DNA from 2 places in the Streptomyces xiamenensis genome. Region 2 is predicted to be linked to the other one. Evidence: riboswitches for the same ligand, from Rfam matches in the RefSeq annotation. Region 2 holds a riboswitch; the other holds the start of a gene.
What was found. Region 2 has a riboswitch for cyclic di-AMP ahead of SXIM_RS09305 (LysM peptidoglycan-binding domain-containing protein). Riboswitches for the same ligand answer to the same signal wherever they lie in the genome.
Positions count from the first base shown of each region.

Region 1: it holds a riboswitch for cyclic di-AMP, as region 2 does, so the genes downstream of both, SXIM_RS14705 (M23 family metallopeptidase) here and SXIM_RS09305 (LysM peptidoglycan-binding domain-containing protein) in region 2, are expected to answer to the same signal.

Region 1 covers NZ_CP009922.3:3,196,279-3,204,167, reverse strand. The annotation lists gene SXIM_RS14715 (DNA cytosine methyltransferase) at 1-903, opposite strand, end outside; gene SXIM_RS14710 (very short patch repair endonuclease) at 1,049-1,528, opposite strand; gene SXIM_RS14705 (M23 family metallopeptidase) at 1,693-2,688, opposite strand; cyclic di-AMP (ydaO/yuaA leader) riboswitch at 2,698-2,847, opposite strand; gene SXIM_RS14700 (extracellular solute-binding protein) at 3,066-4,454, opposite strand; gene SXIM_RS14695 (caspase family protein) at 4,454-7,030, opposite strand; gene SXIM_RS27660 (effector-associated constant component EACC1) at 7,038-7,490, opposite strand; gene SXIM_RS14690 (PP2C family protein-serine/threonine phosphatase) at 7,578-7,889, opposite strand, start outside.
Region 2 covers NZ_CP009922.3:2,055,416-2,063,304, reverse strand. The annotation lists gene SXIM_RS09320 (sensor histidine kinase) at 1-607, shown strand, start outside; gene SXIM_RS09315 (cytochrome P450 family protein) at 588-1,868, shown strand; gene SXIM_RS09310 (LysM peptidoglycan-binding domain-containing protein) at 2,109-3,062, shown strand; cyclic di-AMP (ydaO/yuaA leader) riboswitch at 3,405-3,551, shown strand; gene SXIM_RS09305 (LysM peptidoglycan-binding domain-containing protein) at 3,555-4,244, shown strand; gene eno (phosphopyruvate hydratase) at 4,516-5,796, shown strand; gene SXIM_RS09295 (FtsB family cell division protein) at 5,891-6,397, shown strand; gene SXIM_RS09290 (DUF501 domain-containing protein) at 6,402-6,959, shown strand; gene SXIM_RS09285 (Ppx/GppA phosphatase family protein) at 6,899-7,889, shown strand, end outside.

The DNA.
Region 1 (7,889 bases), 1.1 Mb from region 2:
TCGGCGGCCTCGGTTCTTGGGATCACCGCCGGAACCGTAGTTGGAAACGACGAAGAACCTTATGGCGCCATCCGTCCTGAGTCGGGAGACGTCCACGGGTGAGTCCTTCGCCTTGCTCGCCGCCTCCAGTGCGGCCGCCATGGACAGCCAGGGCAGTTTACTTCCGGAGACCCCGGGAATCCCCTCGGGCGAGGTGTCCCTACGGCGGCCGAAGGACATGTGAGTGGTCCTGAGCGGTTCGATGGCGCCATGGCCTGGCCGTCGAGCGACAAGCACGGCCCGATTCCGCGTCTGGGGGACTCCGAACTGCTCGGTCTTCAGAACCCAGCATTCCGCTTCGTACTTGACGCCCTGGAGCCTCCCCTCGCCGCCACGCAGAACCTTTGCATAAACATCCCAAAGGGGTAGAACGGTGGGCACCTGCTCCAGGACAATCACCTTGTAAGGATCTCGCCCCTCCGTCTCGATCGCCTTGATGAGCCAGCGAAGAGGTTCCAGAACCAACGCGGTGCGCGGGTCGCCGAGGGCATGCAGGTCACTGTCGATCCTGTCCTCGTCCTCCCCGTGCACGAGGCGGTGAATGAATTCCTTGACCGTGTCCAGCGCTTTCCGGCCCGCTCCCTTTCCCGCCACGGAGAAGGACTGGCAGGGAGGACCACCGGCAAGCACGTCGACCGACTTTGGAATCTCATCGAATCGACTTTCGCGCATAACGCTCACATCGGCATGAATAGTCGGGAGCCCTGCGGCGTACCGAGTCTCGCATGCGTTGTGATCCCACTCGATCCCGATGCTCTTGAAGCCCAGAAATCGAGCGGCCACGTCAAGGCCACCCGGGCCGGCGAAAAGATCCAGGATCCGAATTCCGTCGAGGTGCTGAACCTGTGTGCCTGGGCCGCTCATAGGGTCGAAGTGTAGCCCGGGACCGAGCACCGGGGTGGCTCCGATACGGCACGGAACACGAGTCCGAAAGCAGGGCATACGGAAAGATCTCGGGCGTAAGTCACAGACTACGGGCCTCAGGCGGGCTTTGAGAGTCGCTTCCGAGTCACTCGCCCCCGTCGTTCGTGGCTCCTTTCTGCCCGTTCGCCTTCTTGAGCTCGACAGCTACAGCCACCCGACGTGCCACGGCCTCCGGCGACTCATGCTCCCAGAAGCGCAGCACCGTCCAGCCCTCGGCGCTCAGCCGCTCCGTGGTCTCCCGGTCCCGGTCGATGTTCTTGTCGAGCTTCCGGCGCCACCAGTCCTTGTTCGCCCTGGGCTGCGTTGCGTGCTGGGGGCAACCGTGCCAGAAGCAACCGTCCACGAAGACCGCCACCTTGGGCCCCGGGAAGGCGATGTCGATGGTTCGACGGGCCATGCCGGGCACCTTTCGGTGCAGGCGGTAGCGGTGTCCCGTGGCGTGGAGCAGCCGACGGATGGCCATCTCAGGGCCCGTGTCGCGGCTCGCCTGTCGGCTCATGCGGGAGGACACCGCCGCGGAGGACGGTACGGGGCGTGGACCGACGCCACGCGAACCTTCCTTCATACACCCCTCCAGTCCCGCAACCACGGCCGACCGAGCGATCGTACGTGATCGGGGTCACCGGGCCGCCGTCACTTCAGGAGTGGGGGACCAGGTATGCCGCCGGCCCTGATGTCGGGGGGAGTCACCAGGGCCGGCGGCGGTGTGGGGGGATGGTCGTCGGCCGGTCAGACCGCCTGGCCCTTGCCACGCAGCCAGGCCAGCGGGTCGATCGGGTCACCGCCGCCGGGGCGGACCTCCAGGTGCAGGTGCGGCCCCGAGGAGTTCCCGGTGGAGCCGACCCGGCCGATGGTGTCGCCGGTGTCGACGGACTGTCCCGCGGTGACGTTCATCGAGGAAAGGTGGCAGTACCAGAGTTCGGTGCCGTCCTCCTGCTCGATGATGATGCGGTAGCCGTACGAGCCGGCCCAGGCGGCTTCCTTGACGGTGCCGGTGTGCACGTTCTTCACGGGCGTGCCGGTGGGGGCGGCGAAGTCGGTACCGGTGTGGGTCGAGGACCACATGGAGCCGCTGGCGCCGAAGCTGGAGGACAGCGTGTAGGTGGTGAGGGGGATGGTGTAGCTGGCGCGCAGCTCCGCGAGGCGGCGCTCCTCCTCCAGGCGCCGGCGCTCCTCCTCGGCCTCGCGCTGCCGCTGCTCCTCGGCGAGCCGCTCGGCCTCGGCGAGTTCGGCGGCGGCGGCGACGGCGTCGCTCTGCGCGCCGGCCAGGATCTGGGCGTGCTCGGCGGCCTGGGCGGTGGCCTCCTGCTCCTCGGCCTGCTGGAGGATGCGGGCGCGCAGCGCCTCGCCGGCGTCCTGGGCCTCGGTGAAGGCGGTCACCGAGGTGGTGTCCTGCGCCTCGGGCTCGCTCTCCGGGGAGGAGATCAGGTCGCTGAGGACGGGGATCTGGTCGGGGATGGAACGCACGGAGTCGAGGCCGGGCACGGAACCCGTGCCGCCCTCCTGGGCGGTGGCCATGCCGCCGGCGCCGACGGCGGCGAACATGCCGACGCCGAGGACCGCGCGGCTGCGTGCCATGGTGCCGCCGCGCTGCCGGGCGACCCGGTGCCGGCCGCGCACGGGGCGCAGGGTCTCGGCGCTGGGGTTCCACTCGGTACGGGGCTCGTCCTCGATGGTCTGCGGCCCGTAGTAGGCGGGGTGGGACCCGTGCGGGTTCGACGCCACGGAGGCGTTCTCCTTTCCTTCCTTCGCCGACCGGGTTAGCTGACGGGTTCGGAGCAGGAAGGTCTCCTACGGACGGTGGGCCGTCCGATGCACCCCAAGTGGTGGTTCCCCGGTTCCCGGCGCGCTGGTGGCGTGCCGTGGATTAGGCGGTACAGCACGACCGCCGTCTTGGCGACGGCGGAGACGACCGCGCTGCGTTATCGAACGTTAATAGACGGCCCGCCGTAATTCCAAGTGGATCCGGGAATTGAGTCAGGCACTTTCCCCCCTCAAACAGGTGTGGATCATGGCAAATTACCCCATAGATTTTTGTTGCTGCCATGGCAAGCGTTTCTGACGGTGTGTCAGTTGTTATCGGAGCGATGTCTTCCGATCACTCACGGTGAAAGGCGTCCCTCCAGCGCGAGTGCCAGCTTCTGGTGCAGCCGTTCCGCCGTCCCCTCCACCGACCCGTTCTCCGCCAGCAGTTGCGCGACCTCCCGCCGCAACTCCCGCGAGAACGCCGGGTAGTAGGGGCTCGCCGGCCGTGCTCTGGCCTCCTCCAGCGCGCACCACAGCAACTCCGGGTACCCGGGCGGCACCTCGCGCACCGCCCCCTCCGCCGGCTCCCCCGGCGCCCGGGGCACCGCCACCGCCGTGACGGCCGCGCAGTCCAGTTCCCGCGGGTCCCCGATGCCGTACGCGTCCCGCAGGGCCGGTGCGAACCCCGCTTCCAGCAGCCTGCGCTGGCTGTCCGGCTCCGCCGTCAGGAAGCGGATCAGCCGCTCGGCGTCCGCCGCCCGCGCGCTGTCGGCCGAGACCGCGAGCGACTGCCCGCCCAGCGCCGCCGCCCCCGGCAGCGGGACCACCCCGAAGTCCGCGCCGTCCGGCAGCGTGGCGTCCAGGTGCTGGTACGCGTACGGCCAGTTCCGCATCAGCACCACCCCCGACGGGTCGCCGCCGTCCAGCTCCCCCGTGAACTCGCGCAGCGCGCCGGTCTCGTCCGCCTCCCGGGCCCGTTCGCTCAGCTTGCTGCCGTCCGCGATGCGCAGCAGTTCACTCAGCCCGCGCCGCAGCTCCTGTTCGCTGCCCCGGTATCGCCCCCGCTCGTCGGTCAGCTCCACCCCCACGCTCCAGAACGCCTCCAGCACGTTGACCGTCAGCCCTTCGTAGGGGCGCAGTTGCGTGATGTACAGCGGATGTTCCTGGCCGCCGGGCCACTGCGCGATCAGCTCGCCGAGCGTCTCGTGGCCCAGCAGTTCCCCGGGTTCGCGGCCGAGCGCGGTCAGCAGGTCCTGCCGGTAGTAGAGGAGTCCGACGTCGGTGTTGAACGGCACGGCGTACGCCCGCTCGCGCCAGCGGCCCGCCTGTGCCGCCTGCGCCAGGAAACCGGCCTCCAGCAGGGTGTCGTCCAGCGGGCGGATCAGGCCGGCCTCGGCGAACTCCGGAACCCAGGTGGTGTCCAGGTTCAGCACGTCGAAGTCGGCGCTGCCCGACTGGAGCGCGGCGATCAGCTCACTGTGCTGGCCGCCCTCGGTGCGGGGCAGCTCCACCAGCCGGGCCGGGCGGTTGTCCTCGTCCGCGTTCCAGGCGTCGATCAGCGCCTGCCGTACGCCCTCCCCCTCGCGGCTGGTCAGGTCGGCGCCGCTGACCACCACCAGCGGTCGCCCGTCGTCGACCCGGGCGGGAGGCCGGCCCGGATCCGGCGCCCCGCTGCATCCGGCCACCACCGACAGCGCCAGCAGCGCCGGCAGCACCCGCGCCCGTACCGTGCCCCGCCGCGTCATCACGGCTCCCAGGGCGCGGTCAGGCCCCGCAGGGTCCCGGCGAGCGCCGCCCCCGGCGACCCCGAGCCGTCGAAGCACAGGGCGCCCGAGGCGATGAGCATCCGGTTGTACAGGTGTTCGCAGCCGAGCGAGCCGTACGAGACGACGGCGACCGGCGGCGCCGCGTCCGCCGGTCCGTCCAGCCGCCCGGCACTGTCCTCGTCATCGGTGATCAGCACCACCAGCCGGCCCCGGTCCGTCTCCGCGGCGTCCGGCTCCGGTGTCAGCAGCGCGAGGCCCGCCTCCAGCGCCGGGGTGATCGGGGCGTGCCGTTCCACCGGGGCGAGCGCGTCGATCGCCGTCCGTACCCCGTCTGCCCCGTCGTACGGCGCCAGGCCCCGCACCGTGCGCACCGGATCGGCGCCGCCGCCCGGTGTGGCCAGCACCGCGTACCCGTCCTCGGGCCCCAGCACCCCGATCGCCGTCCGCAGCAGCGCCGCGTACTGCGCTTCCCTGGCGTACGAACCCGAGGACACGTCCACCACGAACACCACGTCACGCGGCCCCTGCCGGCTCTCCTCCGCGGCCAGATACCCGGCCGCCGCCGCCTCGTCCGGCGCCAGCAGCCGGGGCAGCGCGGGTGCGGTCACGAACGCCTCGTGGTTCAGCGGCGGCGCCTCGATCAGCGCGCGCCGCTCGTCCCGCGGGTCCCGGAAGCCCTGCGCGCCCAGCGCCCGCATCCCCTCCGCCGAGCCCAGCCACGCCCCCAGCCGCCCGATCGCCTCCCGCCGCTCCGCGTCGTCGGCGGCGGCGTGCTCCCAGTGCACGGGCACGAACGTCAGATCGAGCGGCGGTACGTCCCCCGGGTAGTACGCCCGGTACCGCTGGTCCCAGGTCAGCTGGTCGAGAGGGGCGCCGGCCGCACCGCTCAGACAGGCCGGACGCCGCTCGGCACGCACCAGGTCCACCGCCGTCCGCTCCGCCACCAGCAGCGCGGGTGCCGGGGTGGCGGGCCCGCCTCCCGCCGGCCGCGCCAGCGAGCACAGCAGTGCGGCGTCGTCCGCCGGCGGCAGCGGCACGTCCTGGATCCCGCCCGGCCCGGCCGTCATGCCGTGCAGCAGCGCCGCCGCCGAAGCCGCTGGGCGGGCCCGTAACACCGTGAGGTCCTGCTCGCCGGCCGCCTCCAGCAGCCGTTCCAGCGGCTCGCCGGACCGCCGCAGTCCACCCGGCGGCTCCCCCGGCAGCAGGACGACGGCGGGCGAGGTGGCCACCGTCACCGGCTCCCCCGGGTACGCGGCGCTCTCCGCCCCGTCCACGGCGTCCGCCGTCCCCCGCAACGCGATCGAGGAGGACGGCAGCCACACATCCGGGCGCGGCCCGATGTCGCGCAGCGGCTGCGCGCACTCCTGCCCCGCCGCGTCCGCCGAGGCGTCGGCCGCGCAGGTGCGCTCCGGCTCCGCCCAGGCGGCCGAGCGGCCCAGCGCCCGGGCGGCGTCCCCGTCGGGGGCCGCGTAGACGAAGGCGTTCAGCTGGCGGCAGCCCGCCGGACGGCCGCCGATGGCCTCCCGCGCCGCCGCCGAGCCCTCGAACGTCTCCAGCACCCGGGCGAGGGGCCGCTCGTACTCGGGGCTGGTCAGGATTCGCAGCTCCAGGGGGACGGGACAGTCGGGGGGCGGTGGATGGAGCGCGCCGCCGATCGCGTCGCCCAGCGCCAGCAGGCCCGTACCGGCCAGCGCCGCTCCGGCCGCCACGAGCAGGGCGCGGGCCGGGTGTTCCCTGATCAGGCGCCAGGCCGTGGCCGGCCAGGCGGGAAGCGGCCGGCGCGCAGCAGGCGGCGGCGGGGTGGCGATCGCCTGGGACAGGACGGTGTCCTCGGCACCGTTCTGGAATCCGACATACGGCTGCCAGTCGTCGGGGTCGCTGTCGGCGGGCGCCGCCGCCGCGTCCCGCCCGGCCCGCTGCCGCAGCGGTGCGCGCAGCGCCGCGACCGTCACCGGTCCCCCGTCGGGGCTGCCGGTGCCCTCCCGCAGGATGTCGAGCAGCGCGGCCGTGAACGGGGTCGGGCCCCGGCCGTCCCCGGCGTCCTGCCGTCCCAGCGGCCGGGAGGAGGTCACGAGTGCGAACGGCACCTCCGCCCGCAGCGGCTCCAGGCGGGCGTTGCCCGAGAAGCAGCAGTCCAGGATCAGCACCACCCGCTCGGCACGGGTACGGCACAGCAGGTCGCGCAGCTCGGCGTACCGGATGCCCAGCAGCCCGGCCTCCGTCGCGCTCGCCTCGCGGGGTTGCAGGTGCAACCGGCCGGGCCCCGACTCCTCTTCGACGAGCTGACCGTGCCCGCTGAAGTAGCACAGCAGCAGGCTCTCGGCCTCCTCCGCCGCGCGCCCGACGGTGTCGACGATCTCCTCGCGGCGGGGCGAGTGCAGCGGGGGCAGGAGCGCCGGACCCAGCCGGCCGAGCACGTCGTCGCCGAGCACCTCGTACAGCTGATCGATGTTCGCCGTCACGGAGGGCAGCGGCGGATAGTCGGCGGCGTGGTCGTACCGCGCCACCCCGATCAGCACCACCCGGGAGCGCCCGGCGTCCGGCTGAAAGCTCACCGCCCCGTCACTCGGCGGGGCCGGAACCAGGACCCGAGCGGGGGCCGGACCCGGGCCCGGGAGCCGAACCGGGACCCGCCCCCGGGTCGATCGCCTCCGCCGCCAGCCGCGCCTTCTCGGCCAGCTCACCGCGCGAGTACGTGCGATCCCCCTCCACCGTCACCCGCAGGTTCCCCGCCATCTCGACGGTCACCCGCAGATCGCGGCGCGGCCGGTTGCGCAGATGGTTGTAGACGGAGCGCAGCAGCAGCACCATCACCGCCCCGGTGGCCCGTTGCGCCAGGTGCAGGAGCAGGTCGTCCCACACCCCCATGGCGTTGTCGACCGGCCGGGGTTCCCGGCCGATCCGCTCGGTCACCTCCCGCAGCTCGGGGTCGGCCTCCAGCCACAGACGCAGCTGCCTGATGTCCTCCTGGGTGGCTCCCGTCCCCTCCACCCGAATCCGTACGGTGGCCGTCATCGTCACATTCCCGCCCTTCCCCCGGACACGCTGACAAACCGTCACCCGATTGTATGAGTGACCTGTGACACAGCAATGGTGCGCGCGTCAGCCGCCGTGGTTCCCCGTCGGCCGGGCGACCGCCAGCAGGGCCATGTCGTCGTTCAGCCGGCCGCCCGTGTAGCGCAGAACCTCCGTGACGAGCCGGTCCAGCAGTTCCTCGGGGCCCCGGAAGGTCTCCGCGTCCAGCGCGTACGCCGGATCGAAGAAGACGCCCCGCCCGTCCCGCGCCTCGCTCACCCCGTCCGTGTACAGCAGCAACTGCGCACCGGGCGGGAACGCGAACGTCTGCGGGCAGCCCGTCCAGCCGGACAGATCCATCAGACCCAGCGGCAACTGCGGGTCCGTCACCTCCAGATA
Region 2 (7,889 bases):
GGACATGGGGCGGCAGGCGCTGACCGAGCTGCGGACGATGCTGGGCGTGCTGCGGACCGAGGAGAAGCCGCGCGAGGCGGCGGGTGCGGCGGGCGGCGAGCAGGAGAGCGCGGCCGACGCGGCGGCCCGGCTCGCGGAGATCGCGGCGGCCGGGCGGCGCGGCGCGCGGGGCCCGCGGCTGAGCGAGGTGGCCTCGCTGGTGGACCAGTCCCGGGCGGCCGGGATGGCCGTGGAACTGTCGGTGGAGGGGGATCCGCGCGGGTACGCGGCGCAGGTGGAGTCGACCGCGTACCGGGTGGTGCAGGAGGCGCTGACCAATGTGCACAAGCACGCGGCCGGCGCCGCCGCGCGGGTGCGGCTGGCGCACCGCGACGGCGAGGTGGCGGTGCAGGTGCTGAACGAGGCCCCGCTGGGCGGCGGCCAGCCCGGCGCGCCTGCGGCGCTGCCCTCCGGCGGCAACGGGCTGCTGGGCATGCGGGAGCGGGTCACCGCGCTGGGCGGGGGCTTCGTGTCGGGGCCGCTGGACGGGGGCGGTTTCCGGGTCTCGGCGGTCATCCCGGACCGGGACAGGTCCCCGGCCGCACCCGGTGTCGGACTCGCGTCGTAGCGTCGTACGGGTGCAGACGACTCCCTCCCCTCCCCTCTTCAGCCGGGAATTCGGCGCCGACCCGTACCCCGCGTACGCCTGGCTGCGGGAGAACGCCCCGGTGTACAAGGCGGAGCTGCCCAGCGGGGTGGCGGCCTGGCTGGTCACCCGGTACGCGGACGCCCGCGCCGCGCTGGCCGACCCGCGGCTGAGCAAGAACCCCGACCGGCACAGCGCGCAGGCGCACCACAGCGGCCGGGTGGGCATCCCGGGGGAGCGCGGCGCCAATGTCATGACGCACCTGCTGAACATCGATCCGCCCGATCACACCAGGCTGCGCCGGCTGGTGGCGAAGGCGTTCACCCCGCGCCGGGTGGCGGCCTTCGAGCCGCGGGTGCGGGAGCTGACCGGCTCGCTGATCGCCTCCTTCGCGGGGCGGGGCGAGGCGGACCTGATCCATGAGTTCGCCTTCCCGCTGCCGATCTACGCCATCTGCGACATGCTCGGCGTCCCCCGGGAGGACCAGGACGACTTCCGCGACTGGGCCGGGATGATGCTGCATCCGTCGGGAAAGCGGGGCGGAGTCGGGCGCTCGGTGAAGCGGATGCGGGCCTATCTCGGCGATCTGATCCACCGTAAGCGCGCCGATCTGGGGGACGACCTGATCTCCGACCTGATCCGCGCCTCCGACCACGGCGAACATCTGACGGAGGACGAGGCGGCCGCGATGTCGTTCATCCTCCTGTTCGCCGGGTTCGAGACGACGGTCAATCTCATCGGCAATGGCCTGTACACGCTGCTGCGCCACCCGGCGGAACTGGCCGATCTGCGCCGGTCGCTGGCGGCGGGCGAGGAGGCGCTGCTGGAGAGCGCGGTGGAGGAGCTGCTGCGGTACGACGGCCCGGTGGAGCTGGCGACGTGGCGGTTCGCGCGGGAGCCGCTCGTACTGGGCGGGCAGCGCGTGGAACGGGGCGATCCGGTGCTGGTGGTGCTGGCCGGCGCGGACCGCGATCCGCGCCGGTTCGAGCGGCCCGATGTGCTGGATCTGGCCCGGCGCGACAACCAGCATCTGGGGTACGGGCACGGCATCCACTACTGCCTGGGGGCGCCACTGGCGCGGCTGGAGGGGCGGGCGGCGATCGGGATGCTGCTGAGTGAACTGCCGGATATCCGGCTTGCGGTGGATTCTGACGATCTGCGGTGGCGCGGTGGTCTGATCATGCGAGGACTCCGCTCACTGCCGGTAGAGTTCACATCCAGCCATGTGACGGAGAGTCAGTAGTGTGATCTGTATGTGATCTCGGTGGGATCAGCTTGTGATCGCACGGGAGGGCGGGCTAGGTTCTGCGCTCAACTGCACCACCGCGCCACAGCGGCCGGACAGTACGCAGCACACCGCAGCACACCGCAGTACCGCACCAGCGCAGTACCGCACCACCGTTTCCATGTCGTTCGCACGAGAGGCAGTCACATGCGCTCCGGCACAGGTCGTCATCGTCGTCCCAAGCAGGCCCCCGCTTTCGTGGTGGCCGCGGGAGTCACCGGAGCGGGCATCGCCCTGCCACTGCTGGGCGCCACGTCCGCCAACGCCGTGACCCCCGAGACCTGGGACGCCGCCGCCGCGTGCGAGAGCGACGGCGTGTGGACCGCCAACACCGGCAACGGCTACTACGGCGGGTTCCAGATCCCGCTGGCGCAGTGGGAGGCCCACGGCGGCACCGACTTCGCCAAGCGGCCCGACCTCGCCTCGCGGGCGCAGCAGATCACGGTCGCCGAGCGGATGCTGGCGGCGCAGGGCAAGGCCGCGTTCCCCGGCTGCGCCGTGACCACCGGCCTGTGGCAGGAGTACCGCGCCGGCGGCCAGGAGGAGACGGACGCCACCGCCGAGGTGCCCGGCGCCACCGAGAGCGGCATCGGCGAGATCCTCCCCGGGGAGACGGCGGACACCGAGGACGGCACGGCCGCCGGCTCCGGCACGGACGCGACGGATGACGCGGCGGCCGGCGGGGCCACCGACAAGAGCACCGGGAAGCCCGCGGACAAGACCGCGGACGCGGCGGCCGACGCGGCCGGCGACGAGCGGGAGGACAGCTCCGCCGCCGACACCGCGACGGACGGCGGCTCCGGCTCCGGCCGCCACCGGGGTGAGGCCGCGCCCGAGCCGGACGCCCAGCCGGGTGAGAACACCGACGGCACCGGACGGCACGCCGAACGCCCCGCCGACCGCGACGGGGAGCGCACCGCCCCGGCCACCGGCGAAGCCGCCGAGGAGGACGCCGAGGAGACCGCGGCGGACGACGCCACGTCCGGCGCGTACGAGGTGCTCACCGGCGACACGCTCTCGGAGATCGCCGACGCGCTCACGGTGGACGGTGGTTGGCCGGCGCTCTACCAGGCGAACGAATCGGTCATTGGGGACAACCCTGACCATATAGTCCCCGGTTTGCAGCTTGAGTTGGGCGGGAAGGGCGCATAAAGGACCGATGCGGGCGGCGACTTCCGTACCGGGTTAAGTGTGACCATCGTCTCGTTATGCGGCAATGCCGCCCGACTGGTCCGCACTGTCCGATTCCCCGTTGACCTGCGGAGACATCCCCCGTTCGGAGTCAAGCCCAGGCCGCGCCGCGATCTTCATCGTTCTTGAATCGTTAGTCGGCCTGTGTTTAGTGTCCAGCGCTCGGATTTACACACCGGGCGCCCTGGCCGTACGCCGAATCCTGCCGCCGGCCGGGGGACCACCACTGCGCCACAACCGCTTGGCAGGAGCGGGGGACCCAGTCCGTCACCCGGCGGCCGTCAGGCGGCCGGGCGGCGGAACGCCGTACCGAGACCGATCCGTTCCCCCGGAACGGGCCGGACCCGGGGCGGCTTGGGGTGAAGCCGGGACGGATCCGTCCGCCCCGGCCGGGCAACTCACTGACCCGAACCCGACAGCTCACCTCGCAGGCGTCCGGTGAGAAGGATCGTCATGCTGTTCTCCGGTAAGGGCCGTCACCGCCGCCCCTCCAAGCCCACCCGTCTCGCGGCCGCCGCCGGCGTCACCGGTGCCGCCGTCGCCATCCCCCTGATCGGTGCCACCGGCGCCCAGGCCGCCTCCGTGGACACCTGGGACGCCGTCGCCCAGTGCGAGTCGGGCGGCGACTGGTCCATCAACACCGGCAACGGTTACTACGGTGGCCTGCAGTTCTCGAACTCCTCGTGGGCGGCGGCCGGGGGTACTCAGTACGCCCCGCAGGCCGACCAGGCCACCAAGGAGCAGCAGATCGCCACCGCCGAGCAGCTGCTGTCCATGCAGGGCCCCGGCGCCTGGCCGGTGTGCGGTGCCCGTGCGGGCCTGTCCGCCGGCGGCCCGGCCGCCGAGGTGAACCCGGACGCCGGCGCCACCACCGAGGCTCCCGCCCCGGCGCAGGAGGCCCCGGTCGAGGAGACCCCGGCCCCGGTCGAGGAAGCCCCGGCCCCGGCCCCGCAGTCCACCGAGAACACCGACGAGAGCGCCCCCGTGGCGTCCGGCGACACCTACACGGTGGTCTCCGGCGACTCGCTGTCGAAGATCGCCGCCGCCCACGGCGTCAGCTGGCAGCAGCTGTACCAGCAGAACAAGGCGGTCGTCGGGGACGACCCCAACCTGATCTTCCCCGGCCAGCAGCTCGCCCTGTGAGCTGACCCGACGGTCCGGCGAAACGATCCTCCCGCCCGGCGCGGGGTGGCGAGCGGCAGCGCAACCTGCCGTTCAGCCGCCCCGCGCCGGGTTTTCTTCCGCTCGTAAACAAAAAGATGCCTGGCCGGAAAACCGTATCTGACCAGCGACAACACCCCCGGCGGCACACTTTGTGGCGAGCTTGTGAGCGGTGGCACGACGGGAGCCGGTTAGGCTCAGAGGGTTTCAAGACGCCATAAGACAGACGTCCATCCAGACGAAGGAGAACCTTGTGCCGTCCATCGACGTCGTCGTAGCCCGCGAGATCCTCGACTCGCGAGGCAACCCCACGGTCGAGGTCGAGGTTGGCCTCGACGACAGCAGTACCGGCCGCGCCGCCGTCCCCTCGGGCGCCTCCACCGGAGCCTTCGAGGCGCTGGAGCTGCGCGACGGAGACGCCGGCCGCTACCAGGGCAAGGGCGTGGAGAAGGCCGTGCTGGCCGTCATCGAGCAGATCGGCCCCGAGCTGGTCGGCTATGACGCCACCGAGCAGCGCCTCATCGACCAGGCGATGTTCGACCTCGACGCCACCGCCGACAAGTCCTCGCTCGGCGCCAACGCCATCCTCGGCGTCTCGCTGGCCGTGGCGCACGCCGCGTCCGAGTCCCGCGACCTGCCGCTCTTCCGCTACCTGGGCGGCCCCAACGCGCACCTGCTGCCGGTGCCGATGATGAACATCCTCAACGGCGGTTCGCACGCGGACTCCAACGTCGACATCCAGGAGTTCATGATCGCCCCGATCGGCGCCGAGTCCTTCTCGGAGGCCGTGCGCTGGGGCGCCGAGACCTACCACACCCTCAAGTCCGTGCTCAAGGAGCGCGGGCTGTCCACCGGCCTGGGCGACGAGGGCGGCTTCGCCCCGAACCTCGACTCCAACCGCGAGGCCCTCGACCTGATCATCGAGGCCATCCAGAAGGCCGGCTACACCCCCGGCCAGGACATCGCGCTCGCCCTGGACGTGGCCGCCAGCGAGTTCTACAGCGACGGCGTCTACACCTTCGAGGGCAAGACCCGCACCGCCGAGGAGATGACCGCGTACTACGCCGAGCTGGTCGAGGCGTACCCGCTGGTCTCCATCGAGGACCCGCTGCACGAGGACGACTGGGAGGGCTGGCACACCCTCACCGTCCAGCTGGGCGACAAGGTGCAGATCGTCGGCGACGACCTGTTCGTCACCAATCCCGAGCGCCTCCAGCGCGGCATCGACTCCGGCACCGCCAACGCGCTGCTGGTGAAGGTCAACCAGATCGGTTCGCTGACCGAGACCCTGGACGCCGTCGAGCTGGCCCAGCGCAACGGCTACCGCTGCATGATGTCGCACCGCTCCGGCGAGACCGAGGACGTCACCATCGCCGACCTGGCCGTCGCCACCAACTGCGGCCAGATCAAGACCGGTGCCCCGGCGCGCTCCGAGCGGGTCGCCAAGTACAACCAGCTGATGCGGATCGAGGAGATCCTGGACGACGCGGCCGTGTACGCGGGCCGCAGCGCCTTCCCGCGCTTCCAGGGCTGACAACCCCGGCCGCCGGTGCCACCGTCCCCGCCACCCGTCCCGTACGGTGGCGGGGACAGCTGTTGGTGCGGGACGGCGTGACGGGGAGGCTGATGTGGCGGCGGACCGGGACCGGTTCTCCACCGCGACCCGGATCAGGGCGCTGGGCGAACAGGCCGCGGCCCGGGTCTACCGGGCACAGAACCGGCGGCTGCGCCGCCCGGTGCGCCGCAGCCGGCTCACCGGCCGGGCGGCGCTGCTGGCGCTGGTCATCGGCGCCCTGATCGTGGCGCTCGCCTATCCGCTGCGCGAGTACGTCTCGCAGCGCTCGGAGATCGGCGACGAGCGGCGCAAGGCGCAGGACGCCGAGGAACGCGTGGAGGAGCTGCGGGACGAGAAGGCCCGCTGGCAGGACCCGGCGTTCGTGGAGCAGCAGGCGCGCCGTCATCTGCACTACGTACGCCCGGGCGAGACCGGCTACATCCTCCCCGCCCCGCCCGGCGCCCAGGAGGACGGCGAGGCGGAGCGGCTCCGCAACCGGAGCGCGCCCGCCAACCGCCCTTGGTACGACAATCTGTGGGACGGCATCGACAAGGCCGACCGAGCGGCCCCCGTCCCCTGACCCGATGAGAGCGATGACGAACAACACCGAGAGCGACACCGCGACCGACCGCGACACCGCGGCGGTGGCGGCCCAGCTGGGCCGGCTCCCGCGCGGACTGCGCGGGGTCGCGCACCGCTGCCCGTGCGGCAACCCCGATGTGGTGGAGACCGCGCCGCGGCTTGAGGACGGCAGCCCGTTCCCCACCACGTACTACCTGACCTGCCCCCGCGCCGCCTCCGCGATCGGCACCCTGGAGGCGAACGGGGTGATGAAGGAGATGACGGCGCGGCTGGCGACCGACCCGGAGCTGGCGGACGCCTACCGGGCCGCGCACGAGGACTACCTCGCGCGCCGGGACGCCATCGAGGTGCTGGAGGGCTTCCCGAGCGCCGGCGGGATGCCGGACCGGGTGAAGTGCCTGCACGTGCTGGTGGCGCACTCCCTGGCGGCGGGCCCCGGGGTCAACCCGCTGGGCGACGAGGCACTCGACATGCTTCCCGAGTGGTGGAAGAAGGGGCCGTGCGTGAGCGCGGACGGTACGGAGTGCGCGGCGACGGCGGCGGAGGGGACGGGCGCGTGAAGGCGGCGGCGATCGACTGCGGCACCAACTCCATCCGGCTGCTGATCGCGGACGCCGATCCGGCCACCGGGGAGCTGAAGGACCTGGACCGCCGGATGGAGATCGTCCGGCTGGGCCAGGGCGTGGACCGTACCGGGCGGCTGGCGCCCGAGGCGCTGGAGCGCACCCTGGAGGCGTGCCGGCGGTACGCGGCGGCGATCGAGGGGCACGGCATCGAGGCCGGGCGGATCCGCTTCGCGGCGACCTCGGCGACCCGGGACGCGCAGAACCGCGCGGACTTCGTGGACGGCGTCCGGGAGATCCTGGGCATCGAGCCGGAAGTCATCACGGGCATGGAAGAGGCCGCCCTGTCGTACACCGGCGCCACCCGCGAGCTGGCCGGCGCCGGCACCGCCCTCGTGGTGGACATCGGCGGCGGTTCCACCGAATTCGTACTGGGGAACCGCGAGGTAACGGCGGCCCGCAGCGTGAACATCGGCTGCGTGCGGCTGACCGAGCGGCACGCGCTGAGCGACCCGCCGACGGCCGCTCAGATCGCCGCCCTGACCGCCGACATCGACGCGGCCCTGGACGAGGCCCAGGAAGCCGTCCCGCTGACCGGGGCGGACACGCTGGTGGGCCTGGCGGGCTCGGTGACCACGGTGGCCGCGATCGCCCTGGAGCTGCCCGCCTACGACCCCGCGGCGATCCACCACTCCCGCGTCCCGGCCGCCACGGTCGGGGCGATCTCCGACCGCCTGCTGGCGTCCACCCACGCCGAACGCGCGGCGATCCCGGTGATGCACCCCGGCCGCACCGACGTGATCGGCGCGGGCGCGCTGATCCTGTCGCGGATCATGGCGCGCAGCGGGGCGGCGGAGGTGGTGGTCTCCGAGAGCGACATCCTCGACGGCCTGCTGTGGAGCACCGTGGAGCGGCGGCCCGGGAGGG